One region of the Serratia sp. Ae19-1 genome, then DNA from elsewhere that is predicted to be linked to it. Evidence: predicted binding sites of a transcription regulator. Region 1 holds the regulator's gene; each other region holds the start of a gene.
The links. Region 1 encodes PurR, which represses purine synthesis genes. Its sites were predicted from a motif close to CANGCAAACGTTTGCNTG; they were not measured.
Positions count from the first base shown of each region.

Region 2: the regulator PurR is predicted to act here: its motif matches at 8,295-8,312, upstream of AAIE04_RS08350 (nucleobase:cation symporter-2 family protein).
Region 3: the regulator PurR is predicted to act here: its motif matches at 3,264-3,281, upstream of purM (phosphoribosylformylglycinamidine cyclo-ligase).

Region 1 is NZ_JBCHWD010000006.1:296,901-307,058, forward strand. Features, by position in the region: tRNA gene AAIE04_RS18740 (tRNA-Val) at 104-180, opposite strand; tRNA gene AAIE04_RS18745 (tRNA-Val) at 201-277, opposite strand; tRNA gene AAIE04_RS18750 (tRNA-Val) at 298-374, opposite strand; gene AAIE04_RS18755 (MATE family efflux transporter) at 557-1,933, opposite strand; gene AAIE04_RS18760 (riboflavin synthase) at 2,172-2,822, shown strand; gene AAIE04_RS18765 (I78 family peptidase inhibitor) at 2,877-3,170, shown strand; gene cfa (cyclopropane fatty acyl phospholipid synthase) at 3,244-4,395, opposite strand; gene punC (purine nucleoside transporter PunC) at 4,738-5,949, opposite strand; gene punR (DNA-binding transcriptional activator PunR) at 6,073-7,017, shown strand; gene purR (HTH-type transcriptional repressor PurR) at 7,014-8,039, opposite strand; gene cydH (cytochrome bd-I oxidase subunit CydH) at 8,364-8,453, shown strand; gene sodB (superoxide dismutase [Fe]) at 8,516-9,094, opposite strand; gene AAIE04_RS18800 (C40 family peptidase) at 9,293-10,111, opposite strand.
Region 2 is NZ_JBCHWD010000002.1:641,392-651,549, reverse strand. Features, by position in the region: gene AAIE04_RS08385 (trimeric intracellular cation channel family protein) at 179-796, shown strand; gene gmk (guanylate kinase) at 1,008-1,631, shown strand; gene rpoZ (DNA-directed RNA polymerase subunit omega) at 1,686-1,961, shown strand; gene spoT (bifunctional GTP diphosphokinase/guanosine-3',5'-bis pyrophosphate 3'-pyrophosphohydrolase) at 1,980-4,091, shown strand; gene trmH (tRNA (guanosine(18)-2'-O)-methyltransferase TrmH) at 4,097-4,792, shown strand; gene recG (ATP-dependent DNA helicase RecG) at 4,789-6,870, shown strand; gene gltS (sodium/glutamate symporter) at 6,914-8,125, opposite strand; gene AAIE04_RS08350 (nucleobase:cation symporter-2 family protein) at 8,366-9,766, shown strand; gene AAIE04_RS08345 (AsmA family protein) at 9,895-10,158, shown strand, end outside.
Region 3 is NZ_JBCHWD010000007.1:27,521-37,678, reverse strand. Features, by position in the region: gene AAIE04_RS19205 (DUF596 domain-containing protein) at 1-214, shown strand, start outside; gene AAIE04_RS19200 (hypothetical protein) at 423-638, opposite strand; gene speG (spermidine N1-acetyltransferase) at 838-1,389, opposite strand; gene purN (phosphoribosylglycinamide formyltransferase) at 1,503-2,141, opposite strand; gene purM (phosphoribosylformylglycinamidine cyclo-ligase) at 2,141-3,178, opposite strand; gene upp (uracil phosphoribosyltransferase) at 3,434-4,060, shown strand; gene uraA (uracil permease) at 4,268-5,557, shown strand; gene AAIE04_RS19170 (GlsB/YeaQ/YmgE family stress response membrane protein) at 5,603-5,851, opposite strand; gene AAIE04_RS19165 (E3 ubiquitin--protein ligase) at 5,884-6,399, opposite strand; gene hda (DnaA inactivator Hda) at 6,672-7,373, shown strand; gene AAIE04_RS19155 (helix-turn-helix transcriptional regulator) at 7,381-7,926, opposite strand; gene AAIE04_RS19150 (hypothetical protein) at 7,940-8,170, opposite strand; gene arsC (arsenate reductase (glutaredoxin)) at 8,371-8,724, opposite strand; gene bepA (beta-barrel assembly-enhancing protease) at 8,745-10,158, opposite strand, start outside.

The DNA of each region.
Region 1 (10,158 bases):
ATGGCGGTGGCGCGACGCGAACGACATGAAAGACTCGGGCGGTCGGGCAGAGACGAAACAATGAGAAGTATAACGCGACAGGGGGAGAGATGAATCAGCAATATGGTGCGTCCGAGTGGACTCGAACCACCGACCCCCACCATGTCAAGGTGGTGCTCTAACCAACTGAGCTACGGACGCACTGCACTGCTTCTGAAATTTGGTGCGTCCGAGTGGACTCGAACCACCGACCCCCACCATGTCAAGGTGGTGCTCTAACCAACTGAGCTACGGACGCACTGTACTGCTTCAGGAATTTGGTGCGTCCGAGTGGACTCGAACCACCGACCCCCACCATGTCAAGGTGGTGCTCTAACCAACTGAGCTACGGACGCATCTTTTCCTGTCTGTCATGGCTGACAGCGGGGACGAATATTAACGAGCTACCCGCGCGCTGGCAAGGGGAAAAGCGCAATTTTATTCGGTATTTCACGCGATTGCTGAGGTTGTGCGCAGTCCGGCGTTTTTTTCCGCAAACCGCAGCCCGACCGGGGAGGAAACCGGCCGGGCTGTGGGTTCAGCGTGTGGATCGCTGCAGGATGACGGTGGTCGGCTGTTTCTGCAGCCAGCGCATGCGCAGCGCCATCATGATGGCGGCGAAGGTCAGACCGATGATAAAGCCGATCCAGAAGCCGCTCGGCCCCATCGCCGGCACCACCACATCGGTCAGCGCCAGCAGATAGCCGCTCGGCAGGCCCAATACCCAATAAGCGATGAAGGTGATGAAAAAGATCGCGCGGGTATCTTTATAGCCGCGCAGCACGCCGCTGCCAATCACCTGAATAGAATCCGAGATTTGGTACAGCGCCGCCAGCAGCATCAGCTGCGAAGCCATCGCCACCACCGCCGGGCTGTCGTTGTACAGCAGGGCGATAGGCTCGCGGAAGGTGGCGGTAAACAGTGCGGTGCAGACGGCCATGGTGATGCCGACGCCGATGGCGGAGTAAGCGGCGACGCGCGCGCCTTCGACCGAACCTTCCCCCAGACGGTAACCGACGCGAATGGTGGCGCCGACGCCCAGCGACAACGGCAGCACGAACATCAGCGCGCTGAAGTTAAGCGCGATCTGGTGGCCGGCGACCGCGACGATCCCCAGCGGCGAAACCAGCAGCGCCACCACGGCGAACAGCGTGACTTCGAAGAACAGCGCCAGCGCCACCGGCATGCCGATGCCGATCAGGCGCTTCAGCGCCGCCCAGTCCGGGCCGCCGAGATCGCCGGCCTGGCGTTTGATATCGCGCTGCGACGGCGCGCGCTTCACGTACCAGCGCATCATCAGGAACATGATCCAGTAGACGCTGCCGGTGGCGACGCCGCAGCCGACGCCGCCCAACTCCGGCATGCCGAACTTGCCGTAGATGAAAATGTAGTTGATCGGGATATTCACCAACAGGCCGAGGAAGCCGATCACCATGCCGGGCTTGGTTTTGGACAGCCCTTCGCACTGGTTGCGCATCACCTGGAAGAACAGGTAGCCCGGCGCACCCCACATGATGGCGTGCAGGTAGCCGACGGCCTTGTCCGCCAGCTGCGGATCGATGTTGTGCATCATGTCGATGACGAACTTGCAGTTATACAGCACGACGATCAACAGCAGCGAGACGCCGGAGGCCAGCCAGAAGCCCTGACGCACCTGGTGGGCGATGCGATCGCGCCGCCCGGCGCCGTTGAGCTGGGCGATAACCGGGGTCAGGGCCAGCAGCAGGCCGTGGCCGAACAGAATGGCCGGCAGCCAGATCGAGGTACCGACCGCGACGGCCGCCATGTCGGTGGCGCTGTAAGCGCCGGCCATGATGGTATCGACCACGCCCATGGCGGTTTGCGATATTTGCGCGATGATGACCGGGATAGCGAGAGCCAATAAACTACGCGCTTCAATTAAGTACTTCTGCACGCATACACCTTTCTATTTATATATGTGGGAGGGAGGGCTGCCGCGAGAGGACAACAATTAAAATAGCGGAATTTTGTCAAAAAGATTGTACCTGCTCGGCGTCGTTAAGCAAACGCCGCAGATAAATAGTTATTAAATGCGCAGGCAGCCGATTTTTGCCGCTGCGGATTTGGTTTTCCGCGCCAACTGGGGCAAACTGCCGGAAGCGTTTTAACCTATTTAGCAAGAAGAGGCACATATGTTCACCGGTATCGTACAAGGCACCGCGCCGCTGGTCGCCATTGATGAGAAACCCAATTTCCGCACCCACGTGATCGAGATGCCTGCAGAACTGCTGCCGGGGCTGGAGCTGGGCGCGTCAGTGGCCCATAACGGCTGCTGTCTGACCGTGACCGCGGTGGAAGGCAACCGCGTCAGCTTCGATTTGATCAAGGAAACGCTGCGCCTGACCAACCTTGGCGATTTGGCGTTGGGCGACATCGTCAATATTGAGCGCGCGGCAAAATTCAATGATGAAATTGGCGGGCATTTGATGTCCGGCCATATTATCTGCACGGCGGAAGTGGCCAAAATTTATACGTCGGAAAATAACCGCCAGGTATGGCTGCGCATGCCGAACGCGGAATTGATGAAATATGTGCTGCACAAAGGCTTCATCGGCATCGACGGCATTAGCCTGACCATCGGCGAAGTGGTGAATAACCGTTTTTGCGTGCACCTGATCCCGGAAACGTTGGATCGCACCACGCTGGGTAAAAAACGTCTGGGCGACAAGGTGAACATCGAGATCGATCCGCAAACCCAGGCGGTGGTGGACACCGTCGAGCGCGTGTTGGCCAATCGCGAAGCGACGCTGGCGGCGGCGATGGCGCCGGCGCACAAAGACTGACCGCGATTCTGGCGTTGCCGCCGGAATCGAATCATAAGCAGAGAGGAGAAACGCGTGAAGTTTTATGGGAAAACGTTGTTGTTAACCGCGTTGCTGGCGCTGAGCGCCTGCAGCAGTTCACCTGAGCAGGGCGCCGGCGCGCAAATGGCCGATGCGGACGATACCTGCGGCGCTTCGCAGTATCAAAACTACGTCGGCAAGCCGATGACTTCGCTGGAAGGCGTACGGATCGAATCCAAAGTGCGAGCCATTCCGTATAACTCCGCCGTTACCATGGATTTCAACCTGCGCCGTCTGAACTTCCTTGGCGATAGCAACGATAAAATTATTCGCGTTTACTGCGGTTAACCCGCAGGGTCCGAAAGCGCAAAAAAAAGCCCCGGCGATGTTGTTGCCGGGGCTTTTTTTATCGGGAAAGCGTTCAGCGGGAGACGCGAATCCCGCCTTCAACGCCTTTCGGGCTGAACACCACCTGCCAGAGCTGCAGATCGCGCGCCCGGAACGCACCGGCACAGGCGTTCAGGTAATAACTGAACATCCGCTCGAAGCGCTCGGAATAGCGCTCGGCGAGCTGTGGCCACGCCTGTTTGAAACGCTCGAACCAGGCCATCAGCGTGCGGTCGTAATCGGCGCCGATGTTGTGCCAATCTTCCATCACGAAGTGGCCTTCGCTGGCCTCGGCGATATGGCTCACCGACGGCAGACAGCCGTTCGGGAAGATATATTTGTTGATCCACGGATCGACGTTCATGTCGGTCTTGTTGGAGCCGATGGTGTGCAGCAGGAACAGCCCGTGCGGCACCAGATTGCGCTCTACCACGTTGAAATAGGTGCGGTAGTTTTTCGGCCCGACGTGCTCGAACATGCCGACCGAGACGATGCGATCGAACTGCTGATGCAGGTCGCGGTAATCCTGCAGCAGGATCTGCACATCGAGTCCGGCGCAGCGCGCCTGAGCCAGCTTCTGCTGTTCGGCGGAAATGGTCACGCCAACCACCGACACGCCGTAGTTTTTCGCCGCGTAGGCGGAGAGGCCGCCCCAACCGCAGCCGATGTCCAGCAAGCGCATGCCCGGCTGCAGCTGCAGTTTCTCGCAGATCATCCGCAGCTTCGCTTCCTGCGCCTCTTCCAGCGTGGTGGCGTCTTTCCAGTAGCCGCAGGAATATTGCATGTAAGGATCGAGCATCAGGGTAAACAGATCGTTGCCGAGATCGTAATGCTCTTTGCCGACGATCCAGGCGCGCTTTTTCGATTGCAGATTGGTCAGGCGCGCGGCGGCGATACGCAGGGTATCTTTCAGGTGGTGGGGGAGTTTTTTCTCCAGCCCGGCGCTAACCACGCGCTGGAAGAACATATCCAGCCGCTCACACTCCCACCAGCCGTCCATATAGCTTTCGCCCAGGCCCAACGAGCCTTGCTGCAACACGCGTTTAAAGAATTCGGGGTTTTTAACCTGAATATCGAAGGGGCGCGAACCGTTGATTTCAATGCCGGCCAGGCCGAGCATTTCATGCGCGATACGGTACCACTGATTGTCCTGGATACTCAGATCTTCTATACACGATGAACTCATAGCTTCTCCATCACCTTCTTCTGACTGATGACCCGTTAGGAAACAGCTTAGACAATTTCTGCGGGTGCATACGTTTACCGGCGGAAAATAGGCCCGCGGCGTCTGATATCCGACTATGAACAGAGGAAATTTTAAGAAGCTACCCGGCGCAAATGGCGCGAGATGAACGCATCCTTAAAAAGAGTGTGACGCAAGACGCGTACACAAGCGCTAATTGAGATATAAAGATTATAAGGTGTTACTTTAAAAGGTTGTTTTTGAGTATAGGCGTGCCGAGGCGTCGACTCAACTGTAAATCGCACTCGGCACGCATATTCTTTAAGTGATTATTAAGTTTGGCAATTATGACGCTGAGTTAGCATGTTCCCGCTGCGCCTTTTGCTGCGCATCGGCCGTTTTCCCCCGCTGCAGGAAATACCCCAGCGCGGCCAGAATCACCGTAGACACCATTACCGTCACCGTCGCCAACAGCGGCTGGGCAATAAACGCCGATACCAGCATGCTCGCCACAAAACACAGCCCCAGCTGCAGCGTATTTTGCAGCGCGGCGGCTTTGCCGCTGCTTTCCGGGAACGGCATCAGCGCATTCGCCACCATGATCGGGTAGCCGGCGCCATTGACCAGCGCCATCACGCAGAATGGAATCAGCAGCGTGGTGAGCGTCGGAGAGGTCAGCGTCGCCACCAGATACAGCGCCACCATGCTGACACCATAAGCTACCAGCAGCCACGGCAGCAGAGTTTTGCCATTGATGCGCTTGAGCGCGGCGCGGCAGCCGTAGCCGCCCAGCAGGAAGGCCAGCGTTTGCGGCACATAGCTCAGACCGATGTCGCTCGGGCTATAGCCCATATCGCCGAGGATGAACGGCGAACCGGTCAGCCAGGCGAAGAAACCGGCCGAGCAGGCGGCGTACATCGCGACGTTGCCGCTGAACACCGGAGATTTCAACAGTTGCCAGAAGCTGACGCCGTTTTTCGGCGCGTCGGCGGCGGGTTGCGTTTTGGCGCGCTCTTTGAGCATCAACGTCGGCAGCAGCAGCAGCGCGGTGATCACCAACAGCGCGGCGAAGATCGCCCGCCAGCTGGCGTGGTTCAGCAGCCAGGCGCCAAGCAGCGGCGCCAGCGCCGGTGACAGTGCCACCAGCGGCATAATGGTGGCGAACACGCGGTTGGCCTGACCTTCGCGGTAACGGTCGACCACCAGCGCTTGCCAGATGGCGGTGGCGGAACAGACGCCGACGGCCTGAATAAAGCGCAGGATCCACAGCTGCAGGGCGTTTTCCACCCACAGCATGCCGAGGCAGCCGAGGGCGAACAGCGTCAGGCCAATCAATAATACCGGTTTACGCCCCAGGCGATCGGAGAGCGGCCCCCACAGCAGCTGCGCGAAGGCGAAGCCGGCCAGGAAGATGCTCAGGCTGGCGCTCACGGCGCCGGCGGAGATTTGCAGTTCTTCGCGCATGGCGCCGAAGGCAGGCAGATACATATCGGTCGCCAGATAACCCAACATGCTCAGGCCGGCGAGGTAGAACATAAAGCCAAAAGAATTTCGCATGGTATTTCTCGTTAATATTTTAGTGTCGCAGGTTTTTAGCGCCGGCCAGTGTATCCGGCTGGATCTCTGCTTGTGAAACGGTAATATTTGCAAAGTGCTGTTAAAAAAATTGAAGGCAAAGCGATGTGGTCTGAATATTCACTTGAAGTCGCCGACGCGGTAGCGCGCACCGGCAGTTTCAGCGCGGCGGCGCAGGAGCTGCACCGGGTGCCGTCGGCGGTGAGTTATACCGTGCGGCAGCTGGAGCAATGGCTGGCGGTGCCGCTGTTTGAGCGGCGTCACCGCGATGTGGAGCTGACGCCGGCCGGCGCGCTGTTTATCAAGGATGCGCGAGCTGTTATCAAAAAAATGCTCGACACCCGCCGCCACTGTCAGCAGGTGGCCAACGGTTGGCGCGGCCAGCTGAATATCGCGGTAGATATCATCGTCAAACCGCAGCGCAGCCGCCAGCTGGTGCTGGATTTCTATCGCCATTTCCCCGACGTCGAGTTGATGCTGCAACCCGAGGTGTTCAACGGCGTCTGGGATGCGCTGGCGGACGGCAGGGCGGACATGGCGATCGGCGCCACGCGTGCAGTGCCGGTCGGCGGCGGTTTTGCCTTCCGCGACATGGGCTATATGAACTGGCTGTGCGTAGTCAGCCCGCAACACCCGCTGGCGCAGCTGGCGGGGCCGCTGCACGACGATCAGTTGCGGCCGTACCCTTCGCTCTGCCTGGAGGACACCTCGCGCAATTTGCCCAAGCGCGTCACCTGGACGCTGGATAACCAGCGGCGGCTGGTGGTGCCGGACTGGACGTCGGCGCTCGACTGTTTGTGCGCCGGGCTGTGCGTCGGCATGATGCCGGCACATCGGGCGCTGCCGCTGGTGCAGCGCGGTGAGCTGAAGGCGTTGCAGCTGCAGCAGCCGTTTCCAGCCAGCCCTTGCTGCCTGACCTGGCAGCAGGATAAACCGTCACCGGCGATGAGTTGGCTACTGGCGTATCTGGGCGATGGGGAGACGCTGAATCAGGAGTGGCTGAGCGAGGCGGCACCGGAAGCCGTGCAGGCTTCCGGCTCAGGGGATTAGCGGCGGTAGTCGATGAACGGACCGTCGGCGACCGAGCGGCGTTCGACCAGCTTCGGATGCACTTCGATCACCTGCGACTCTTCGCGCTTGCTGATGATGCGATCCAGCAGCATGGTGAAGGCCATTTCGCCCAGGCGTTCTTTCGGCTGATGAATGGTGGTCAGCGCCGGGGTGAAGTAGCGGGCGTTGCGCACGTTGTCGTAGCCGATCACGGAAATATCCTGCGGCACCCGCAGCCCCAGTTCGTCGGCGGCGCAGATGGCGCCCATCGCCATGATGTCGCCGCCGCAGAATACCGCAGTCGGCCGCTGTTTTTGCGACAGGATCTGGTGCATCGCCTTGTAACCGGATTCCGGCTCGAAGTCGCCCTGCACGATCCACTCTTCGCGAATGTCGATCTGCGCTTCCTGCAGCGCCTTCATAAAGCCCTGATGACGGCCGCCGCCGGTATTGCGCGACAGCTGGCCTGGGATGGCGCCGATATCGCGGTGGCCGCGTTCTATCAGGTAACGGCCGGCCAGATAGCCGCCTTCGAAGGCGTTATCGATGATGGTGTCGGTGAAGTCGCCGCGCGCCGCACCCCAGTCCATCACCACCATCGGGATGTTACGGTAGTCTTCCAGCATGCCCAGCAGCTGATCCGGGTATTCGGAACACATCACCAGCAGGCCGTCGACGCGCTTTTGCGCCAGCATCGCCAGGTAGGCGCGCTGTTTGTCCAGGTTGTTGTGCGAGTTGCACAGGATCAGGGTGTAGCCTTTGCTGTAGCAACTGTTTTCCACCGCTTCGATCACTTCGGCGAAGTAGGGGGCTTCACTCGAGGTGGCCAGCAGGCCGATCGACTTGGTGTGATTGACTTTCAGGCTGCGCGCCACGGCGCTCGGCGAGTAGTGCAGTTCTTTGATGGCGGCCCACACGGCCGCTTTGGTCTCTTCGGCGACGAAACGAGTCTTATTGATGACGTGCGAAACGGTGGTGGTGGAAACGCCCGCGCGTTTGGCCACATCTTTAATCGTTGCCATGTAAGGAATGACTCCTGAACTCACATGTTTACAGCATGTAAGTGTGATGTTAATCGTTTGCCTACGTAGATCCTTCTCCAGAGAAGCGAAAACTGAGTTTTTAGTGTGTTGAAGTCTTCAGCGCTTAATCAGGAGGGGCATGGATGCCGGTACGCAGTTGTGAACTGCGAATTTTGTCGCATATTGAGCAAAAGTGGAAGAGGTAATCGATATTATAAACCGGGAAATGATAACAAGATTTTATCGGCGAACTGTGGGAAAATGATTTGACGTACTAATTGTACGCCTTTTATCCTTAGGAAAGCCCATTTTAAAGGAGTTGTCATGGATACCGAATTGAAGATGTCGCTGTTCACCACCGTTTGCGCGCTGGCGGTCATTATCGCTTTCAGCTTCGTTGCCGCGTTGAACTGATTTCCCTCCGGCGCTAAAAAAGGCGCAGCCTGGCTGCGCCTCGTCACATCAGAAACCGGTGCTTACGCCAGGTTTTCCGCTGCGAAGGTCCAGTTGACCAACGCCCAGAAGTTTTCCAGGTATTTTGGACGCGCATTGCGGTAATCGATGTAATACGCGTGTTCCCACACGTCAACGGTCAGCAGCGGTTTGTCTTCACCGGTCAGCGGGGTTGCCGCGTTAGAGGTGTTGACGATCGCCAGCGCGCCGTCCGGTTTTTTCACCAGCCAGGTCCAGCCGGCGCCGAAGTTTTTCACGGCGGCATCGGTGAACTGCTCTTTGAACGCAGCGAAAGAGCCGAAGGACTTGACGATCGCCGCCGCCAGTTCGCCCTGCGGTTCACCGCCGCCCTGTGGCGACAGGCAGTGCCAGTAGAAGGTGTGGTTCCACACCTGCGCCGCGTTGTTGAACACGCCGCCGTTAGAGGTCTTGATGATCTCTTCGAGCGATTTGCCCTCGAACTCGCTGCCTTTCACCAGGTTGTTCAGGTTAACCACGTAGGTGTTGTGGTGTTTGCCGTAGTGGTATTCCAGGGTTTCGGCGGAGATGTGCGGCTCGAGCGCGTTTTTCTCATACGGTAATGCAGGTAATTCAAACGACATTGCTTCCTCCTTTACAGCGCCATGTGCTTCCCGCCGGGGCGAGAGCCGGATGGGCCGTTTTTTATTGTGGTCATTCAATCTTAACAATTTTCATCATAAAAAACAGGAGGAAAAGCGAGAAATGCGCGTGGGGAAGTGCGATGGGCGATAGCTTGAGCAGGCGGTTGCGACCGGGCCGCAACCGCGCAGAGCGGGAAATTAACGAATGGTTTTCGGCGTCACTACGCGGCGTGCGCCGATGTAGTGGTTCTGCCAATAGTCGTTGTCGAGCTGGCTGATGCGGATCTCTTCGCCGGTGCGTGGCGACTGGATGAATTTGCCGTTGCCGAGGTAGACGCCGACGTGGTCCGCCACGCCGCGGTTGTTGATGCGGAAGAACACCAGATCGCCGCTTTCCAGCTCGCTTTTCTTGATAGGCGCCGCGTCACGCAGGTGATACATCTCGTTGGCGGTGCGCGGCATCTTGATTTTCACCACGTCTTTATAGGCGTAATAGATGAGGCCGCTGCAGTCGAAGCCGGTGCGCGGCGAGCTGCCGCCCCAGCGGTAAGGTTTGCCCATCTGGCCCATCAGCTTGGCCATCGCGGTCTGTTTGGCGTGCTGGTAGCGTTTCTTGTGCGCCGGGCTGAGTTTCAACGGCTTTTCTTCACGCGCCAGCTTGGCGGTGGCCATGCCGGCTTCGCGGTGGCGGCCATAGCCTTTTTTGTAGCCCTTTTTCGGCGGGGTGACTTTAATCTTGGCGGTTTTCTGCGCTTTGGCCTTGGGTTTGGCGCTGACGATCTTTTTCGCGCTTTTCTCGCTTTTGGCCTTGGCGGTCTTGGTTTTTTTCTCGGGAGCCGTCACTTTGGCTTTCTTGGCGGCTTTATCCGCTTTCTTTTTTCTGCGGTCATCGGGCCGCGCTTCATTGGCATGGCTTTTACGCTGCTCGGCGGCAATACGCGCCTGTGGCGCAGCGTGCGCCAAATTGAAGAAGAGCTGCGTAAACAGCAGCGCAAAGAGCGTAAGAATTAAACGCATGTCGACGTCACCAACCTTGGCCCCGAAACGGATATCGAAAGAGTTAC
Region 2 (10,158 bases), on a different contig from region 1:
TAATGCTTTTATCAGCAGCAAGATGTTAAAAAAGGCTGGTTATCGGCAATAAAAACGCAGTTTGGATTAGCTAAATTAATCCGAAACGCCATCGGTGAAAAAAACTCAGTAGCGCGCACCCTCGGCGGCGATTACCCTGCCGTCCATCATTCTGACGCAAGTACGCTGTGAACCCCTTATGTTACTGAGCATCCTTTATATCATCGGCATCACCGCCGAAGCCATGACCGGCGCGCTGGCGGCCGGCCGCCGCCAAATGGACATGTTCGGCGTGATCATCATCGCCTCGGTCACGGCGATCGGCGGCGGGTCGGTGCGCGATATGCTGCTCGGGCATTTTCCGTTGGGCTGGGTCAAACACCCGGAATACATCGTCATCGTCGCGATAGCGGCGATCGTCACCACCTGGGTGGCCCCCCTGATGCGCCATCTGCGCCGCCTGTTCCTGGTGCTCGACGCCGTCGGCCTGATCGTCTTCTCCATCATCGGCGCGCAGGTGGCGCTGGATATGGGGCACAGCGCGATTATCGCCGCCATCGCCGCGGTGATCACCGGCGTCTTCGGCGGGGTACTGCGCGACATGTTCTGCAACCGCATCCCGCTGGTGTTCCAGAAGGAGATCTACGCCGGCATCTCCTTCAGCGCCGCCTGGCTGTATATCGGCCTGCAGCACCTCAGCCTGCCGCACAATCTGGTGGTGATCATCACGCTGGTCGCCGGTCTGAGCGCGCGCCTGATCGCCCTGCGCTTCCGCCTCGGCCTGCCGGTGTTCAACTACCAGCATCCGGATCATTGATGTCGGGGCGGCAACGCGCCGCCGCCGAGGCCAAAACTGCAGAAATGTCGCCCTTCAACGCGCAAATTCGCGCATTCACCGCTTTTTCCGCGCAAAGCCGCGGGCAAAATGCGAGCTAACGCTGCACCCGGCGCGTTAGCCGTGTATACTGTGCGGAGAAAATACACATCCGCTGTTATTGGCATATCAACCGTTATCAACGAACATCATCATGGCTCAAGGCACGCTTTATATTGTCTCTGCTCCCAGTGGCGCAGGTAAATCAAGTCTGATTCAGGCTTTGTTAAAGACGCAACCGCTGTACGACACGCAGGTTTCGGTTTCGCACACCACGCGCGACAGCCGCCCGGGTGAAAATCACGGCGAGCACTATTTCTTCGTCTCGAAAGACGAATTCCGCCGGATGATCGAGCAGGACGCGTTTCTTGAGCACGCCGAAGTGTTCGGCAACTATTACGGCACCTCGCGCGCCGCCATCGAACAAGTGTTGGCGACCGGCGTAGACGTGTTTCTGGATATCGACTGGCAGGGCGCGCAGCAAATCCGCGCCAAAATGCCGCAGGCGCGCAGCATCTTCATTCTGCCGCCGTCGAAGGAAGAACTGGGCCGCCGCCTGCGCGGGCGCGGGCAGGATTCCGAAGAGGTGATCGCCAAGCGCATGGCTCAGGCCGTGGCGGAAATGACGCATTACGCGGAGTACGATTACCTGATCGTGAACGATGATTTCGATCTGGCGCTGTCCGATCTGAAGACCATCATTCGCGCCGAACGCCTGCGTTTGGGCCGCCAGTTGCTGCGGCATGACGCTTTAATCAGCAAACTATTGGCAGACTGAAGGCAGTTTCAGTATCATGCCCAGTCTTTTCGTCACCTGTGGAGTAGCACAAATATGGCACGCGTAACTGTTCAAGACGCTGTAGAGAAAATTGGTAACCGTTTTGACCTGGTGTTGGTCGCTGCTCGTCGGGCGCGTCAGATCCAGACCGGCGGCAAAGATGCACTGGTTCCGGAAGAGAACGACAAGTACACCGTTATCGCCCTGCGCGAAATCGAAGAAGGCCTGATCACCAGCCAGATCCTCGACGTGCGTGAGCGCCAGGAGCAGCAAGAGCAGGAAGCCGCAGAAATTCAAGCGGTTACCGCGATTGCTGAAGGTCGTCGTTAATTAGACTGCGAGTCCGCCTTGTACCTGTTTGAAAGCCTGAATCTGCTGATTCAACGTTACCTGCCCGAGGAGCAGATTAAGCGCCTCAAACAGGCATACCTCGTCGCGCGCGACGCGCACGAGGGCCAGACACGCTCCAGCGGTGAGCCCTACATTACTCACCCGGTTGCCGTGGCCTGCATCCTGGCGGAAATGCGTCTCGACCACGAGACGCTGATGGCGGCATTGCTGCACGACGTCATCGAAGACACCCCGGCCACCTATCAAGATATGGAACAGCTGTTCGGCAAGAGCGTCGCCGAACTGGTCGAGGGCGTCTCCAAGCTCGATAAGCTGAAATTCCAGGACAAGAAAGAAGCGCAGGCGGAAAACTTCCGCAAGATGATCATGGCGATGGTGCAGGATATCCGCGTCGTGCTGATCAAGCTGGCCGACCGTACGCACAACATGCGCACCCTCGGTTCGCTGCGCCCCGACAAACGCCGGCGCATCGCGCGTGAAACCCTGGAAATCTACAGCCCGCTCGCCCACCGTCTGGGTATTCATCACCTGAAAACCGAGCTGGAAGAGCTGGGCTTCGAGGCGCTGTACCCGAACCGCTACCGCGTGATCAAGGAAGTGGTGAAAGCCGCGCGCGGCAACCGCAAAGAGATGATTCAAAAAATCCTCTCCGAGATCGAAGGGCGGCTGACGGAAGCCGGCATCGCCTGCCGCGTCAGCGGGCGGGAAAAACACCTCTATTCCATCTACCTCAAGATGCACCTGAAAGAACAGCGGTTCCATTCCATCATGGATATCTACGCGTTCCGGGTGATCGTCAAAGAGGTCGATACCTGCTACCGCGTGCTCGGCCAGGTGCACAGCCTGTACAAGCCGCGTCCGGGGCGGGTGAAAGATTACATCGCCATTCCCAAGGCCAACGGCTATCAATCGCTGCATACCTCGCTGATCGGCCCGCACGGCGTGCCGGTCGAAGTGCAGATCCGCACCGAAGACATGGACCAGATGGCTGAGATGGGGGTGGCCGCGCACTGGGCTTACAAGGAAAGAGAACAGGGCGAAACCGGCACCACGGCGCAGATCCGCGCCCAGCGCTGGATGCAAAGCCTGCTGGAGCTGCAGCAAAGCGCCGGTAGCTCGTTTGAATTTATCGAGAGCGTCAAATCCGATCTGTTCCCGGATGAGATTTACGTTTTCACCCCGGAAGGCCGCATCGTCGAGCTGCCCGCCGGCGCCACGCCGGTCGACTTCGCCTATGCGGTGCATACCGATATCGGCCATGCCTGCGTCGGCGCGCGCGTCGATCGTCAGCCCTACCCGCTGTCGCAGTCGCTGACCAGCGGCCAGACCGTCGAGATCATCACCGCGCCGGGCGCGCGGCCCAACGCCGCCTGGCTGAACTTCGTGGTCAGCTCGAAAGCGCGCGCCAAAATTCGCCAGATGCTGAAGAACCTCAAGCGCGACGACTCCGTCGGCCTCGGCCGCCGTCTGCTCAACCACGCGCTGGGTGGCAGCCGCAAGCTGGCCGAAATCCCGCAGGAAAACATTCAGCACGAGCTGGACCGCATGAAGCTGGCGACGCTGGACGATCTGCTGGCGGAAATCGGCCTCGGCAACGCCATGAGCGTGGTGGTGGCGAAGAACCTGCAGGGCGATCAGTCCAGCCTGGGCGCGTCCTCCGGCGTGCGCAACCTGGCCATCAAGGGCGCCGACGGGGTGTTGATCACCTTCGCCAAGTGCTGCCGTCCGATTCCGGGCGACCCGATTATCGCTCACGTCAGCCCGGGCAAAGGGCTGGTGATCCACCATGAATCCTGCCGCAATATTCGCGGCTATCAGAAAGAGCCTGAGAAGTTCATGGCGGTCGAGTGGGATAAAGAGACCGAGCAGGAGTTCATCGCCGAAATTAAGGTGGATATGTTTAACCACCAGGGCGCGCTGGCCAACCTGACGGCGGCGATCAACGCGGCCGAGTCCAATATTCAGAGCCTGAACACCGAAGAGAAAGACGGTCGGGTTTATAGCGCCTTTATCCGCTTGACCACCCGCGATCGCATCCATTTGGCAAACATTATGCGTAAAATCCGTATCATGCCGGATGTGATCAAAGTTAACCGCAACCGAAACTAGCGCTTATGAGTCCTGAACGCTATGCGCGGATTTGTGAAATGCTCGCGACCCGGCAGCCGGATTTGACGGTTTGCCTGGAGCAGGTGCACAAACCGCATAACGTCTCCGCCATTATCCGTACCGCAGACGCCGTCGGCGTGCATCAGGTCCACGCCGTGTGGCCCACCACCCGCATGCGCACCCTGGTTTCCTCCGCCGCCGGCAGCAACAGCTGGGTCAGCGTTAAAACCCACCGCACCATCGGCGACGCGGTCGGTCACCTGAAAGCGCAGGGCATGCAAATTCTGGCCACCAACCTGTCTGCGCGCGCGGTCGATTTCCGCGAGGTGGACTACACCCGGCCAACCTGCGTGCTGCTCGGCCAGGAAAAAACCGGCATCACCGAAGAAGCGCTGGCGCTGGCCGATCAGGACATCGTCATTCCGATGATCGGCATGGTGCAATCGCTCAACGTCTCCGTAGCCTCCGCGCTGATCCTGTATGAGGCGCAGCGCCAACGGCAAAACGCCGGCCTGTATCGCCGCGATAACAGCATGCTGGACGAAGAAGAGCAGCAGCGCCTGCTGTTCGAAGGCGGCTACCCGGTGTTGGCCAACGTGGCCAAGCGCAAAGGGCTGCCGCGCCCGCAGATCGATGAACAGGGCCAGGTGGTCGCCAGCGCCGAATGGTGGGCGGCCATGCAGGCGACGGTGCGCAAATGAAAGGCCGCCTGCTGGATGCTGTCCCACTCACCACGCTTTCCGGGGTTGGCGCCAGCCAGGCGGGCAAATTGGCCAAGCTTGGCCTCGACACCATTCAGGATCTGCTGCTGCATCTGCCGCTGCGCTACGAAGACCGCACCCGCCTCTATCCGATCAACGATCTGCTGCCGGGCATCTACGCCACGGTAGAAGGGGAAGTGCTGCGCAGCGACATCAGCTTCGGCCGCCGCCGCATGCTGACCTGCCAGATCAGCGACGGTACCGGCATCCTCACCATGCGGTTCTTCAACTTCAACGCCGCGATGAAGAACAGCCTGGCCACCGGCCGCCGCGTGACCGCCTACGGCGAGATCAAACGCGGCAACCACGGCGCGGAGATCATCCATCCGGAATACCGCATTCAGGGCGAAACCAGCGAGGTTGAGCTGCAGGAGTCGCTGACGCCGGTCTACCCCACCACCGAGGGGGTGCGGCAGGCCACGCTGCGCAAATTGACCGACCAGGCGCTGGAGCTGCTGGATACCTGCGCCATTGCCGAACTGCTGCCGCCGGAGCTGAGCGGCGGCCTGATGAGCCTGCCGCAGGCGCTGCACACCCTGCACCGCCCGCCGCCGGACATCCAGCTGGCGGATCTGGAGCTGGGCAAACACCCGGCGCAAAAACGCCTGATCCTCGAAGAGCTGTTGGCGCATAACCTCAGCATGCTGGCGGTGCGCGCCGGTGCCCAGAGTTACCGGGCGCAGCCGCTGCTGCCGGACGATCGGCTGAAAAACCGTTTTCTCGCCCAGCTGCCGTTCTCGCCGACCGGTGCGCAAACGCGCGTGGTGGCCGACATCGAAGCCGATATGCAAAAAGACTTCCCGATGATGCGGCTGGTGCAGGGCGACGTCGGCTCCGGCAAAACGCTGGTGGCGGCGCTGGCGGCGCTGCGCGCCATCGCGCACGGCAAGCAGGTAGCGCTGATGGCGCCAACCGAGCTGCTGGCCGAGCAGCACGCCAACAATTTTCGTCAGTGGTTCGAACCGCTGGGGCTGGAGGTCGGCTGGCTGGCCGGCAAACAGAAAGGCAAGGCACGCATCGCGCAGCAGGAAGCCATCGCCAGCGGCCAGGTGTCGATGGTGGTCGGCACCCACGCCATCTTCCAGGAACAGGTGCAGTTCAACGGCCTGGCACTGGTGATCATCGATGAGCAGCACCGCTTCGGGGTGCATCAGCGGCTGGCGCTGTGGGAGAAAGGCGAAGAACAGGGCTTCCACGCCCATCAGCTGATCATGACCGCCACGCCGATTCCGCGCACGCTGGCAATGACCGCCTATGCCGATCTCGATACCTCGGTCATCGACGAGCTGCCGCCGGGCCGCACGCCGGTGACCACCGTCGCCATTCCCGATACCCGCCGCGCCGACATCATTCAACGAGTGAAGAGCGCCTGCCTGGAAGAGGGCCGGCAGGCTTACTGGGTGTGCACGTTGATCGAAGAGTCCGAACTGCTGGAAGCGCAGGCGGCGGAAGCCACCTGGGAAGAATTGAAAACCGCATTGCCGGAGCTGAAGGTGGCGCTGGTGCACGGCCGCATGAAAGCTCAGGAGAAGCAGGCGGTGATGCAGGCGTTTAAACAGGGTGAGCTGCAGCTGTTGGTCGCCACCACGGTGATCGAAGTCGGCGTCGACGTGCCGAACGCCAGCCTGATGATCATCGAGAACCCGGAGCGGCTGGGTCTGGCGCAACTGCACCAGCTGCGCGGCCGCGTGGGGCGCGGCGCGGTGGCCTCACACTGCGTGCTGCTGTACAAAACGCCGCTGAGCAAAACCGCGCAAACGCGCCTGCAGGTGCTGCGCGACAGCAATGACGGCTTCGTCATCGCGCAGCGCGATCTGGAGATCCGCGGCCCGGGCGAGCTGCTCGGCACCCGCCAGACCGGCAGCGCCGAATTCAAAGTGGCGGACCTGCTGCGCGACCAGGCGATGATCCCCGAAGTGCAACGCGTCGCTCGCCACCTCCACCAGCACTATCCGGAGCATGCCCAGGCGCTGATCGAGCGCTGGCTGCCGGAGAAGGCGCGCTACTCCAACGCATAAAAAAGGGCGCCGACGGCGCCCTCTTCTTTTCTGGCTCGCGATATCACCCCACCGCCGGGAACACCGGCAGCAGCAGATACAGCTTGATGACGATGGCATTGGCGATATCGATAAAGAATGCCCCCACCATCGGCACCACCAAAAACGCCACGTGCGACGGGCCGAAACGATCGGTGATCGCCTGCATGTTGGCGATCGCCGTCGGCGTGGCGCCCATGCCGAAGCCGCAATGGCCGGCGGCCAGCACCGCCGCGTCGTAGTTTTTACCCATCACCCGGTAGGTAACGAAGATCGCGTACAGCGCCATGACCAGCGTCTGCACCGCCAGGATCGCCAGCATCGGCAGCGCCAGCGAGGCCAGCTCCCACAGGCGCAGGCTCATCAGTGCCATCGCCAGGAACAGCGACAGGCTGACGTTGCCCAGCACCGATACCGCCCGCTCGAACACGGTATAAAAACCGGTGAAGGCCAGCGTGTTGCTGAGGATCACCCCGACGAACAGCACGCAAACGAAGTTCGGCAGTTCAAACACCGTGCCGCTCAGCAGGCCGGCAATCAGCTGCCCCAGGCTTAGACAGATGGCGATCATGGCGATGGTTTCGATCATCACCAGCGAGGTGATGAGACGGCCGCTTTCCGGCTTCTCGAAGCCGCTCGGCTGCACGCTGTCTTCCGGCGAGCCTTCCGGTGTAGAGGAGTGTTTGACCAGATAGCGCGCCACCGGGCCGCCGATCAGGCCGCCCAGCACCAGGCCGAAGGTGGCGCAGGCCATGGCGACTTCCGTCGCGTTTTCAAAACCGTAGCGCTCGATGAACAGCTTGCTCCAGGCCGCCCCGGTGCCGTGCCCGCCCGACAGGGTGATCGACCCGGCGATCAGGCCCATCAGCGGATCCAGCCCCAGCATTTTCGCCATGCCGATGCCGATGGCGTTCTGCACGATAAGCAACCCCAGCACCACGAACAGGAACACCACCAGCACCTTGCCGCCGGCGCGCAAACGCGCCAGGTTGGCGTTCAGACCAATGGTGGCGAAGAAGGCCAGCATCAGCGGGTCCTTCAGCGACATGTCAAAACTGATTTCCCAGTTGACGAGTTTTTTCAGGGCTAACAGCAGGAGTGCCACCAGCAAACCACCGGCGACGGGAGCAGGAATGGTATATTTTCGCAGCAGGGGAATGGTCCTGACGCACTTGCCCCCGAGGAGCAAAACCAGCGTCGCCGCGACTAACGTGCCATAAGTATCAAGATGAAACATCCAGGTACTCCATGTAAGGGAAAAGATCCAAATAAAAATAATAAGTTATAGAAAACCACTGAGTTTTTAAACTTGATGAGTGCAGGATTAGAAGTAAAAAACGCTGAGATGACAAGAAAAAATGAATGAAAATGCGACATAAACGAGAAAGTCGGCAACATAATATTTACGCGCAACCGTTTGCTTTTGCGGGGCGGAGCATTAAAATGCCTGCTTTGCCGTATCTGGAAACGCCACACCATGAGCATGTCATCCTCCGAGCTTGATGCCGCGCGCCAAGCCGCCTCAGAACCCCGCGCCAGTGAACTGATTTATCGCCTGGAAGATCGCCCGCCGCTGCCACAAACGCTGTTTGCCGCCGGCCAGCATCTGCTGGCGATGTTCGTCGCGGTGATCACTCCGGCCCTGCTGATCTGCCAGGCGCTGGGCCTGCCGGCGCAGGATACTCAGCACATCATCAGCATGTCGCTGTTCGCCTCCGGTCTGGCTTCCATTCTGCAAATCAAAACCTGGGGGCCGGTGGGCTCCGGGCTGCTGTCGATTCAGGGCACCAGCTTCAACTTCGTTTCGCCGCTGATCATGGGCGGTCTGGCGCTGAAAAACGGCGGCGCCGACGTGCCGACCATGATGGCCGCGCTGTTCGGCACCCTGATGGTCGCCTCCTGCACCGAAATTTTGCTGTCGCGCGTGCTGCATCTGGCGCGCCGCATCATCACCCCGCTGGTTTCCGGCATCGTGGTGATGATCATCGGCCTGTCGCTGATTCAGGTCGGCCTGACTTCGATCGGCGGCGGCTATGCCGCGATGAACGATCACAGCTTCGGCTCGCCGAAAAACCTGCTGCTGGCCGGCGCGGTGCTGGCGGTAATCATCCTGCTGAACCGCCAGCGCAACCCTTACCTGCGCGTGGCTTCGCTGGTGATCGCCATGGCGGTCGGCTATCTGTTGGCCTGGGCGATGGACATGCTGCCCGCCGACGCGCCGGCGGCGCCCACGGCGGCGATCACCATCCCCACGCCGCTCTATTACGGCCTGGGCTTCGACTGGAACCTGCTGCTGCCGCTGATGCTGATCTTTATGGTCACCTCGCTGGAAACCATCGGCGACATCACCGCCACTTCCGACGTCTCCGAACAGCCGGTCAGCGGGCCGCTGTACATGAAGCGCCTGAAGGGCGGCGTGCTGGCCAACGGCCTGAACTCGATGCTGTCGGCAGTGTTCAACACCTTCCCCAACTCCTGCTTCGGCCAGAACAACGGCGTGATCCAGCTGACCGGCGTCGCCAGCCGCTACGTCGGCTTTGTGGTGGCGCTGATGCTGATCGCGCTGGGGCTGTTCCCGGCGGTTGCCGGCTTCGTGCAGCACATCCCTGAGCCGGTGCTGGGCGGCGCGACCATCGTGATGTTCGGCACCATCGCCGCCTCCGGCGTGCGCATCGTGTCGCGCGAGCGCCTGAACCGCCGCGCCATCATGATCATGGCGCTGTCGCTGGCCGTCGGCATGGGCGTCTCCCAGCAGCCGCTGATCCTGCAGTTCGCGCCGGACTGGCTGAAAACTCTGCTCTCTTCCGGCATCGCCGCCGGCGGCATTACCGCCATCGTGCTGAACCTGGTGTTCCCGCAGGAACACGAGAAAAAGTAACCCGTCCCTTGACGTTCAAACGGCCGCCTGCGGCCGTTTTTTATTGTCTATCAGACCATTGCCCTTGAGATGCCCGGCCAATTGCGGCATAAACAGGGTATCTTTTTTGACCGATGCGGATGTAGACGATGAAATTTATCGGAAAGCTGTTGCTGACGTTGCTGCTGCTGATGGTGCTGGCGGCGGTGGTGCTGTATCTGGTGGGGCAAACCCGCTGGGCGGCAGGCCGCCTGAGCGCCTGGATCAGTGGCAACAGCGAATACCGCCTGTCGATAGGAAAAATCACCCATTCGTGGAGCCAGCCGGACCAGATCGCTCTGGAAGAGGTGCAGCTGGCGCGCAACGGCCAGCCGCAGGCGCTGGTCGCCAAACGCGTCGATCTCGGCCTCAGC
Region 3 (10,158 bases), on a different contig from region 1:
GCATTTGATGAATGAGGGGATAGTAAAACTTGGTAACGGGGGCGAGTTCTTGAAGGGAACAGTGAAAGAGCAGGTCGATAAATTTAGAGCCAGTTTTCCTAATACTCCTGAAGAGATGGAATATGGCGCTTTTAATGGATATTGGTTTTTATCTGATGCATGCCCCGCAGGCCTTGTCTGGATTCACGAAAACGGCTATCAAGATTGGACTTAGATGCTGCTGTTATAAATAGTGCGTAATATTATTGTTTGACTACTAAAAGCCCGCTGTTGCGGGTTTTTAGTTTTTTTAAATTTGTATCTATTCCATCTCAGTTGTTATAAGTAATTCTGTTAGAGTGCATATGCGTTACAAAGTGCTCTTTTTGATAATATGTCTCCCGCATAACTTGTTCTGCAATATCTACGATGAAATTGGGTTTTTATCGTCCCCGCCCCGAAACCCGCAGCACCACCCCCACCAGCAGCAACGCAGCGCCTGAGGCATAGAGCGGGAACCAGCGCGTCCACCAGAGCGGGGAGAACAGCGGGGTGCTATTGGGGTCTGCGGAGGCGTAGCCGCTATAGGTATTCAGACCGGCGGCGATGGCGAGCATCGCCAGACCGATGAAAAGCAGCAGGTTTGAGACGGTCGTCATGGCATTTTTCCTTTGTAGAGGCAGAGGGTTACTCTTACTATCACTATTAATTATTTTTCGATTAATTATCTTGGGGGATATTATTCATTTTTTATTCATCAGGCTATTTCCTGACGATAAAGAGCATCCCTTAATACTAGCCACTTATTTCCCAATAAAAAACCCGCTTTCGCGGGTTTTCTCTTTTTCTTGCTAAGCGTCACTTCACCAGCGGCTTATCATTGGGCGTTTTGAACTTCGCCAGATATTGCGGCTGGAAGATGCACATGCGCAGCACGGTGCGGTATTCGCCGTTGACGAAGAACTCGTCGATCAGCTCGCCTTCCACGTTGAAGCCCAGCTTGCTGTAGATGTGGATCGCCTTCGGGTTCTCCTTGTCGACGATCAGGTACAGCTTGTACAGGTTCAGCACCGAGAAGCCGTAGTCCATCGCCAGACGGGCGGCGGTGCTGGCGTAGCCTTTGCCTTGGTGGGCGGGATCGATGATGATCTGGAACTCAGCGCGGCGGTGGATGTGATCGATCTCCACCAGCTCCACCAGGCCGACCTTGGCGCCTTCGTGCTCGATGATAAAGCGACGCTCGCTCTGATCGTGGATGTGTTTGTCGTAGAGATCGGAAAGCTCGACAAAGGCTTCGTAGGGTTCTTCAAACCAATAGCGCATAACGCTGGCGTTGTTGTCCATCTGGTGGACGAACGACAGATCGTCCCGTTCCAATGGGCGTAACCTGACGCTGGCAGTGCTGGACATGTGGGCTCCTCTGTGCCGTGAAATTGTGCAAAGTATAACGTCCCGGGAAGGGGGAAGGCGAAAAAAAACGGCGCCGCACGGGCGCCGTTTAGGCAAGGTTCAGGCTGCGCGCATCAGTCGGCGGCGTGACCCTGCTCAGGCAGGCGTTCGCCGTCCAGCCAGGCGGCGCCATCGCGCATCGCCAGGCGGCCGTCGACGAACCAGCTCACTACCAGTGGATAGATCGTGTGTTCCTGGGTTTGCACCCGTTCAACCACGTCATCCTCTTCATCGTCAGCGAAAATCGGCACCTTGGCCTGCAAGATCACCGGGCCGCCGTCGAGCTGTTCGGTCACGAAGTGCACCGAGGTGCCGTGTTCGCTGTCGCCGTTGTCGATGGCCTGACGATGCGTATGCAGCCCCGGGTATTTCGGCAGCAGGGAAGGGTGGATGTTCAGCATGCGGCCGGCATAGCGCTGCACGAACTGCGGGCTGAGGATGCGCATGTAGCCGGCCAGCACCACCAGATCGGGCTGGTACTGGTCGATGGCGTCCGCCAGCGCGGCGTCGAACGCCGCGCGATCGGCGTAAGCCTTGGCATCCAGCGCCTGGGCGGCGATGCCCGCCGCTTCGGCGCGTTGCAGGCCGTAAGCCTGCGCCTTGTTGCTGAACACCGCTACGATCTCAGCGGCGATGCGGCCCTGCTGGCAGGCGTCAATCAACGCCTGGAGATTGCTCCCCTGGCCGGAGACCAACACCACGATCTTTTTCATCAGTTGATGACCACTTGTTGTTCGTCGGAAGAGGCGGTCAGTTTACCGATTTTCCACGCTTTTTCACCTGCCGCGGTCAGCAGCGCGATGGCCGCTTCCACTTCGGCTTCCGGCAGGGCGATAACCATGCCTACGCCGCAGTTGAAGGTGCGGTACATTTCATGACGGCTGACGTTACCGGCCTGCTGCAGCCAGGTGAACACCGCCGGCCACTGCCAGCTGGCTTCGTCGATCACCGCCTGCATGCCTTCCGGCAGCACGCGCGGAATGTTTTCCCAGAAGCCGCCGCCGGTGAGGTGAGCGATGGCGTGGACGTCCGCCTTCTCGATCAGCTCCAGCACGGACTTCACGTAAATCTTGGTCGGCGCCAGCAGGTGGTCGGCCAGCGGTTTGCCTTCCAGCTGAGTCACGGTCGGATCGGTGTTGCTCACTTCCAGGATCTTGCGCACCAGCGAGTAACCGTTGGAGTGCGGGCCGGAAGCGCCCAGAGCGATCAGCGCGTCGCCGGACTGCACTTTGCTGCCGTCGATGATCTCGGATTTTTCGACCACGCCGACGCAGAAACCAGCCACGTCGTAGTCTTCGCCGTGGTACATGCCCGGCATTTCAGCGGTTTCGCCGCCCACCAACGCACAGCCGGACTGTTTGCAGCCTTCGGCGATGCCGGTGATCACGCTGGCCGCAGTGTCTACGTCCAGTTTGCCGGTGGCGTAGTAGTCGAGGAAGAACAGCGGCTCGGCGCCCTGAACCACCAGATCGTTGACGCACATCGCCACCAGATCGATGCCGATAGTGTCGTGGCGTTTCAGATCCATCGCCAGACGCAGCTTGGTGCCCACGCCGTCGGTACCGGAAACCAGCACCGGCTCGCGGTATTTCTGCGGCAACGCACACAGGGCGCCAAACCCGCCCAGACCGCCCATCACTTCCGGGCGACGGGTCTGTTTAACTACACCTTTGATGCGGTCTACCAATGCGTTGCCTGCATCGATATCGACACCTGCGTCTTTATAGCTGAGAGAGGTTTTGTCGGTCACTGCGCGATTCCCCACGACGATTTGCGGTTTGAAAACTGTGCTTCCGATGTTGATTCCGGAATAAGGCGCGGCAATTCTAACAGCGCAGGCAAACGTTTGCGAGCGGCTTGTGAACCGGCTCTGCTTTTTCGTCATCTATACTGATATTCAAACTTTTGTTGATCCCGATCGGGCTATTGTGGGTGGCGCGGCGAAAAAAAGGAGGTATAATCCCGCGATTTTTTTGGCCGCAACCACCTTAATAGGAGAAAAATGATGAAGATCGTTGAGGTGAAACACCCGCTGGTAAAACACAAGCTTGGCCTGATGCGCGAAAATGACATCAGCACCAAACGCTTCCGTGAGCTGGCCTCAGAAGTGGGTAGTTTACTGACCTATGAAGCGACCGCCGATCTGGAGACGGAAAAAGTCACCATCGAAGGCTGGTGCGGGCCAGTTGAAGTGGATCAGATCAAAGGGAAAAAGATTACCGTAGTGCCGATCCTGCGCGCAGGGCTGGGCATGATGGAAGGGGTGCTGGAGCACGTGCCGAGCGCGCGCATCAGCGTGGTGGGCGTTTACCGCGATGAAGAAACCCTGGAGCCGGTGCCGTACTTCCAGAAGCTGGTTTCCAACATCGAAGAGCGCATGGCGCTGGTCGTCGACCCGATGCTGGCCACCGGCGGTTCGATGATCGCCACTATCGATCTGCTGAAAAAAGCCGGCTGCCACAGCATCAAGGTGCTGGTGCTGGTGGCGGCGCCGGAAGGCATCGCCGCGCTGGAGAAAGCGCACCCGGACGTTGAGCTGTACACCGCTTCCATCGATCAGTGCCTGAACGACAAGGGCTACATCGTGCCTGGCCTGGGCGATGCGGGCGACAAGATATTTGGTACCAAGTAAACATTTGAGCCGACTTAACGAGTCGGCTTTTTTATGCTCTTCGTCTTTCAAGCTACAGCGTTGTTGGCTGCAGGCAATAACCTCAGTCACTTATTTGATATAAGCTCCTGGGGATTATTGCCCTGGCCGCCTGGCTGTAACTTGAAATCCATTGAGCATAGACAATTCAGCTTGCATAACGATTAATGACTCAGAGGAAAAGCACACATGACCCGTCGCGCCATCGGCGTCAGCGAGCGCCCGCCGCTGCTCCAGACCATTCCGCTCAGCTTCCAGCACCTGTTCGCCATGTTCGGCGCAACCGTGCTGGTGCCTATCCTGTTCAAGATCAACCCGGCGACCGTACTGCTGTTCAACGGTATCGGCACGCTGCTGTATCTGTTCATCTGTAAAGGCAAGATCCCGGCCTATCTCGGTTCCAGCTTCGCGTTTATCTCGCCGGTGCTACTGCTGTTGCCGCTCGGTTATGAAGTGGCGTTGGGCGGTTTCATCATGTGCGGCGTGCTGTTCTGCCTGGTGGCACTGATCGTGAAAAAGGCCGGCACCGGCTGGCTGGACGTGATGTTCCCGCCGGCGGCGATGGGGGCGATCGTTGCCGTCATCGGCCTGGAGTTGGCGGGCGTGGCGGCCAACATGGCGGGGCTGCTGCCGGCGGAAGGCGCCAGCGCCGACTCGACCACCATCACCATTTCTCTGGTGACGCTGGCGGTCACGGTGCTCGGCTCGGTGCTGTTCCGCGGTTTCCTGGCGATTATCCCGATCCTGATCGGCGTGCTGGTGGGCTATGCGCTGTCGTTCTTCATGGGCGTGGTGGATTTGACCCCGATCCGCGAGGCGCACTGGTTCGCACTGCCGACCTTCTACACCCCGCGCTTTGAGTGGTTCGCCATCTTTACCATTCTGCCGGCGGCGCTGGTGGTGATCGCCGAGCACGTCGGGCACCTGGTGGTGACCGCCAACATTGTGAAAAAAGATCTGATCCGCGATCCGGGCCTGCACCGCTCGATGTTCGCCAACGGCATCTCGACGGTGTTCTCCGGCTTCTTCGGCTCCACGCCGAACACCACCTACGGCGAGAACATCGGCGTGATGGCCATCACCAAGGTTTACAGCACCTGGGTGATCGGCGGCGCGGCGGTGTTGGCTATCCTGCTGTCTTGCATCGGCAAGCTGGCGGCGGCGATCCAGGCGGTGCCGGTGCCGGTGATGGGCGGCGTTTCCCTGCTGCTGTACGGCGTGATCGGCGCCTCGGGCATTCGCGTGCTGATCGAATCCAAAGTGGATTACAACAAAGCGCAAAACCTGATTTTGACCTCGGTGATCCTGATCATCGGCGTGAGCGGCGCCAAGGTGCATATCGGCGCGGCGGAGCTGAAAGGCATGGCGCTGGCGACCATCGTCGGCATCGGTCTGAGCCTGCTGTTCAAGGTTATCAGCCTGTTCCGCAAGGAAGAAGAGGTGCTCGACGCGCCGGACGAACCGGCCGAGCAGAAGTAACGAAAAGGGCAGCCCACGGGCTGCCCTTTTGATAGAGCATTCGCCTTAATTGCGAATTTTGCGGTACACGAACAGCACCACGATGGCGCCGATGACCGCCACCACGAAGCTGCCGAAGTTGAAGCCGTCAACCTTGCCGTAGCCGAAGAAGGTGCTGATATAGCCGCCGACCACGGCGCCGACGATCCCCAGCACAACGGTCAGGATAAAGCCGCCGCCGTCTTTGCCGGGCATGATCCACTTAGCCAAAATACCGGCGATCAGGCCGAAGATAATCCAGGAAATAATCCCCATTTACTGCTCCTCTCTTGGTGGCTGAGTATGGCTTACTGCTGGGTGGCCGGCTGTGTATTGCCGTTCACCGCCGCATCGGTCTCTTGTTTCAACTCTTGCGCTTTGTTTTCGGCGCTGTTCTTGATGGCTTCGGTTTTCGCCTTGGCTTGCTCGGTCAGATCGTTGGCGCCGTTGATGGCGTCGTTTTTGATGGCCTTGGCCTGATCCACCAACTGCTGGCTCTGCTTGCCGGCGTCATCTTTGAGCGCGGCGGCTTTGGCCTTGGCGTCGTTGGTGATGGCGTCCGCTTGCTTGGCGGCTTCATCTTTAATCGCCGAGGCTTTGTCCTTCAGTTGGTCAGCCTGCGTGGCGGCCTCTTTTTTGATTTCATCCGCCGTCGCTTTCGCCTTGTCCGTCAGATCGTCCGCTTTTTTCTGGGCGGCGTCTTTCATCTGCTCGGCGCTGTCTTTGGCTTTATCCAGGTTGGCGTCAACCTTGGAGGAGTCATCACAGCCGGCAACCAACAACCCGATAAAGGAGGCCAACAGCACTTTATTCCATACTTTCATCGTCTATATCCTTGCAGAAACCTTGTTGATGGTGATTGCGTTTTGCCTACCTATACTAGGTCAGGTTTTACTTAAATTACAAATTTAACCTGCGTAGGCATGGGGTTAGGGTTTGATATCAGACTATTCTTGCCGGTGAGGGAGCCGCAATCGATTAAACGACGCTAAGGCATTGCTCACTATTGCGGCATAAGATCCTGCCGGTTCAACAGCGGCCGTTTTCTGTGTTAAACTGCCCGCGTTTTTCTGCCAGTTTTGGTTGAGGTGCTTCTCTGAATACGCCGGCACAGCTTTCACTGCCACTTTATCTTCCCGATGATGAAACTTTCGCCAGTTTTTATCCGGGCGAGAACCCATCCCTATTAGCCGCGATCCAATCCGCCGTCCGTCAGGAACATGGCAGCTATATCTATTTTTGGTCGCGTGAAGGCGGCGGGCGCAGCCATTTGCTGCATGCGGCCTGCGCCGAGCTTTCGCAGAAAGGGGAAGCGGTGGGCTATGTGCCGCTCGACAAGCGCGCTTACTTCGTGCCTGAAGTGTTGGACGGCATGGAGCAGCTGGCGCTGGTCTGCATCGATAACATCGAGTGCATCGCCGGCGATGAAGAGTGGGAGATGGCGATCTTCAACCTCTATAACCGCATTCTGGAAACCGGCCGCACCCGTCTGTTCATCACCGGGGATCGCCCGCCGCGCCAACTGAACCTGCGTTTGCCGGATCTGGCTTCGCGTCTGGACTGGGGGCAGATCTACAAGCTGCAGCCGCTGTCGGACGAAGAGAAACTGCTGGCGCTGCAGCTGCGCGGCAAGCTGCGCGGCTTCGAGCTGCCGGAAGACGTGGGTCGCTTCCTGCTGAAACGGCTGGATCGCGAGATGCGCACGCTGTTTATGACCCTCGATCAGCTCGATCGCGCCTCGATCACCGCCCAGCGCAAGCTGACCATCCCGTTCGTTAAAGAGATTCTGGGGCTGTAACGAGCCATCAAGCCTGTTTTTCTGCGTGTTCCAGCAGGGAGCAGTAGTGTTCAACCTGCTGGCGTTGCCGATCGCCGCGCAGTTGCAAAGCGAGGTTGATGTGTTCCAGACACTGCGCATTGTCTGCGAGCCTTGGGTCGATTTTCCCCTGTTGTGCCAACCAGGCCGCCACATCAGCCCAGCGCCATAGCGGTGAGGTACCGCCGAGCCGTTGAACCGGGGAAGGGAAACCGCCGGGGCCGCGAGTCCCGTCTTTTAACATGGCGATTGCCTGACGAGACAGTTCAGTAAGCTCGGCAATATCGCTTACCCCTACCAGGCTGGAATCCACCGATATCACGTTGGCGCCAATATTTGCCGATTCAATATCGCTGATGGCGCTGCAAATGGCGTGGGCAAAGTTATCGCTTTCTCGATCAAATTCCAGATAGACGGCTTTACCGTAGAAACAGATTAGCGCGTCATCGCATCCTGCCGCAAACAGCGCATCCTCCAGCCCGGCGGTGTCGGCGTTGACCCCGCTCAACGTCAATGAGAAGTGATAGAGCGTCATGGTGATTCTCCGGCTATTTTTTCTGTGACAGCGCCAGGCAGTGATCGACTTTACGCCGGAGCTGTTTGGCATGCAGCTCTGGGTTTTTCGGCGTGCTCCAGATGCTCATCATATGTTCTTGGTGCCCGGCAAAGGCACAATGCAGCCGGCCAAAAGCATGTCCCCTGCCTGGGCGAAAATGCCAGCCCTGAGAAAGGGCGTAAGCTAACGCCGCCTGGATGTGCTTGTCTGGGTGTTTTTTCATCGCTCGTCCAGTGATGCGATCAGGGTAGATGGGGTGTTGACGGTTGTCAACGCTTGTGTCACCGTGAGACTTGGCGTTTGCGCAGCATAGCAGCAGGAGAGGGCGATGATGACGAAAAATATTTATATAACAATCAATTAAAAATAGCCCTGTTCAGGGCTATTGGTATTTTGCGGTTCAATAAGAGACTTGCCGGACGATTATAAAATCTCCAGCACCTGCTCCGGCGGGCGGCCGATGCGCGCCTTGCTGCCTTTCACCACAATCGGGCGCTCGATCAGTTTCGGATTCGCCGTCATCGCCGCCAGCAGCTGCTCTTCGCTCAGGCTTTCGTCCGCCAGCTTCAACTCCTTGTACAGGTCTTCTTTTTTACGCATCAGATCGCGCGCCGATGCGAAGCCCAGTTCCTTCAACAGCTTTTTCAGCTCATCGACCGTAGGGGGCGTATCGAGGTACAGCACCACCTTGGGCTCGACGCCGTGCTGCTCCAGCAGCGCCAGGGTTTCACGGCTCTTGGAGCAGCGCGGGTTGTGGTAAATCGTGACGTTTTTCATGGCGTTCATTCCTTGTTGAATCAGCTGCGCTGGTATTGGCGGAAGCGCTGTTGCAGTTGGCGCAGCTGGTCGATGCGCGCATCGTAGCGCGCCTGTTTCAGGCTGCCGAGTTTCTGCAGCGAGCTGGCGTTGCTGAGCAGGCCGATGGCCTGATCGAGCCGGCCGGTCAGCGCCAGGCTTTCCGCGCGGGCCGACAGTTCCTCATCGCGCAGCCCCTGAGCGGCGCTGGCCTGCGCCAGCAGATCCCACCCGTTCGGATCGTCCGGATGGGCAAAGGTGTAGCGGTTCAGGATCTTCGACGCCTGCGCCGGCTGATTGCCTTCGACATAGGCGTTGGCCAGGTTGAGCTGCAGCACCGGGTTGTTGTTCTGGGCGGCGTTGGCCGCCTGCAGGCGGGCGATGGCCTGCGGTGCGCGTTTCTGGCCGAGATCGATATCGGTCATCAGGTCGATCAGCCAGACGTTTTTCGCATCCTGCGCCAGCATCGGCTGAATGATGTTGCGCGCGTCGTCGTATTTTTTCGCTTCATAGAACAGAATGGCGCGGCCGTATTTGGCGGCTGCCTGTTCACGCACATTGCCTCTGCTGAGCGAGCCGAGCAGCTCTTCGTTCAGGCCGTAACCTTCCGAGCTGTACATGCCCAGGGAGCGCACCTTGGCCATCAGGTAGTCTTGCGAAGACTGCACGATGTGTTTCGGCATCTGGTTGGCGCGGTTGCGCGCGTCGGAGAGGCGGCTGTCCGGCAACGGGTGGGTCAGCAACATTTCCGGGGGCTTGGAAGCGTAGCGCGACTGATCCGAAAGCTTCTGCAGGAAGTCGGGCATCGCTTCCGGATCGAAACCGGCGCGCTGCAGCACCTGAATGCCGATGCGGTCGGCTTCCTGTTCGTTCGATTGGGTAAAGCTGATCATGCCTTGCTGGGTGCCGGCCAGGGTGCCGCTCAGCGCCGCCATGCCCATGGTCGGGTTGGCCATCGCCAGCAGGATGGAACCGAGCGCACCCACCCAGGTCAGCGGGGCGTTGCGCTGCTGATCTTCCATGGCGCGCGCCAGGTGGCGTTGGGTGACGTGCGAGATTTCGTGCGCCAGCACCGAAGCCAGCTGGCTTTCGTTGTCGCTGACGCGGAACAGCGCGGAGTGCAGCACCACGTTGCCGCCGAAGAAGGCGAAGGCGTTGATCTCATCGTTGCGCACCAGATAGAAATGGAACGGCGTGCGCACCGAATAGGCGCTGGCCACCAGCCGGTTGCCAAGCTGATTGATGTACTGACTCAGCAGCGGATCGTTGATCAGCGGGGCGCTGGCGCGCAGTTGGCGCACGTAGAAATCACCCATCGCCAGCTCTTGTCCGATGCTCAGGGTGCCGCCGGCGGAGGTGCCCATGTCCGGCAACTGGTCCTGGCTTTCCGCCTGTGCTGGCGCCAGGGCGGTGGCG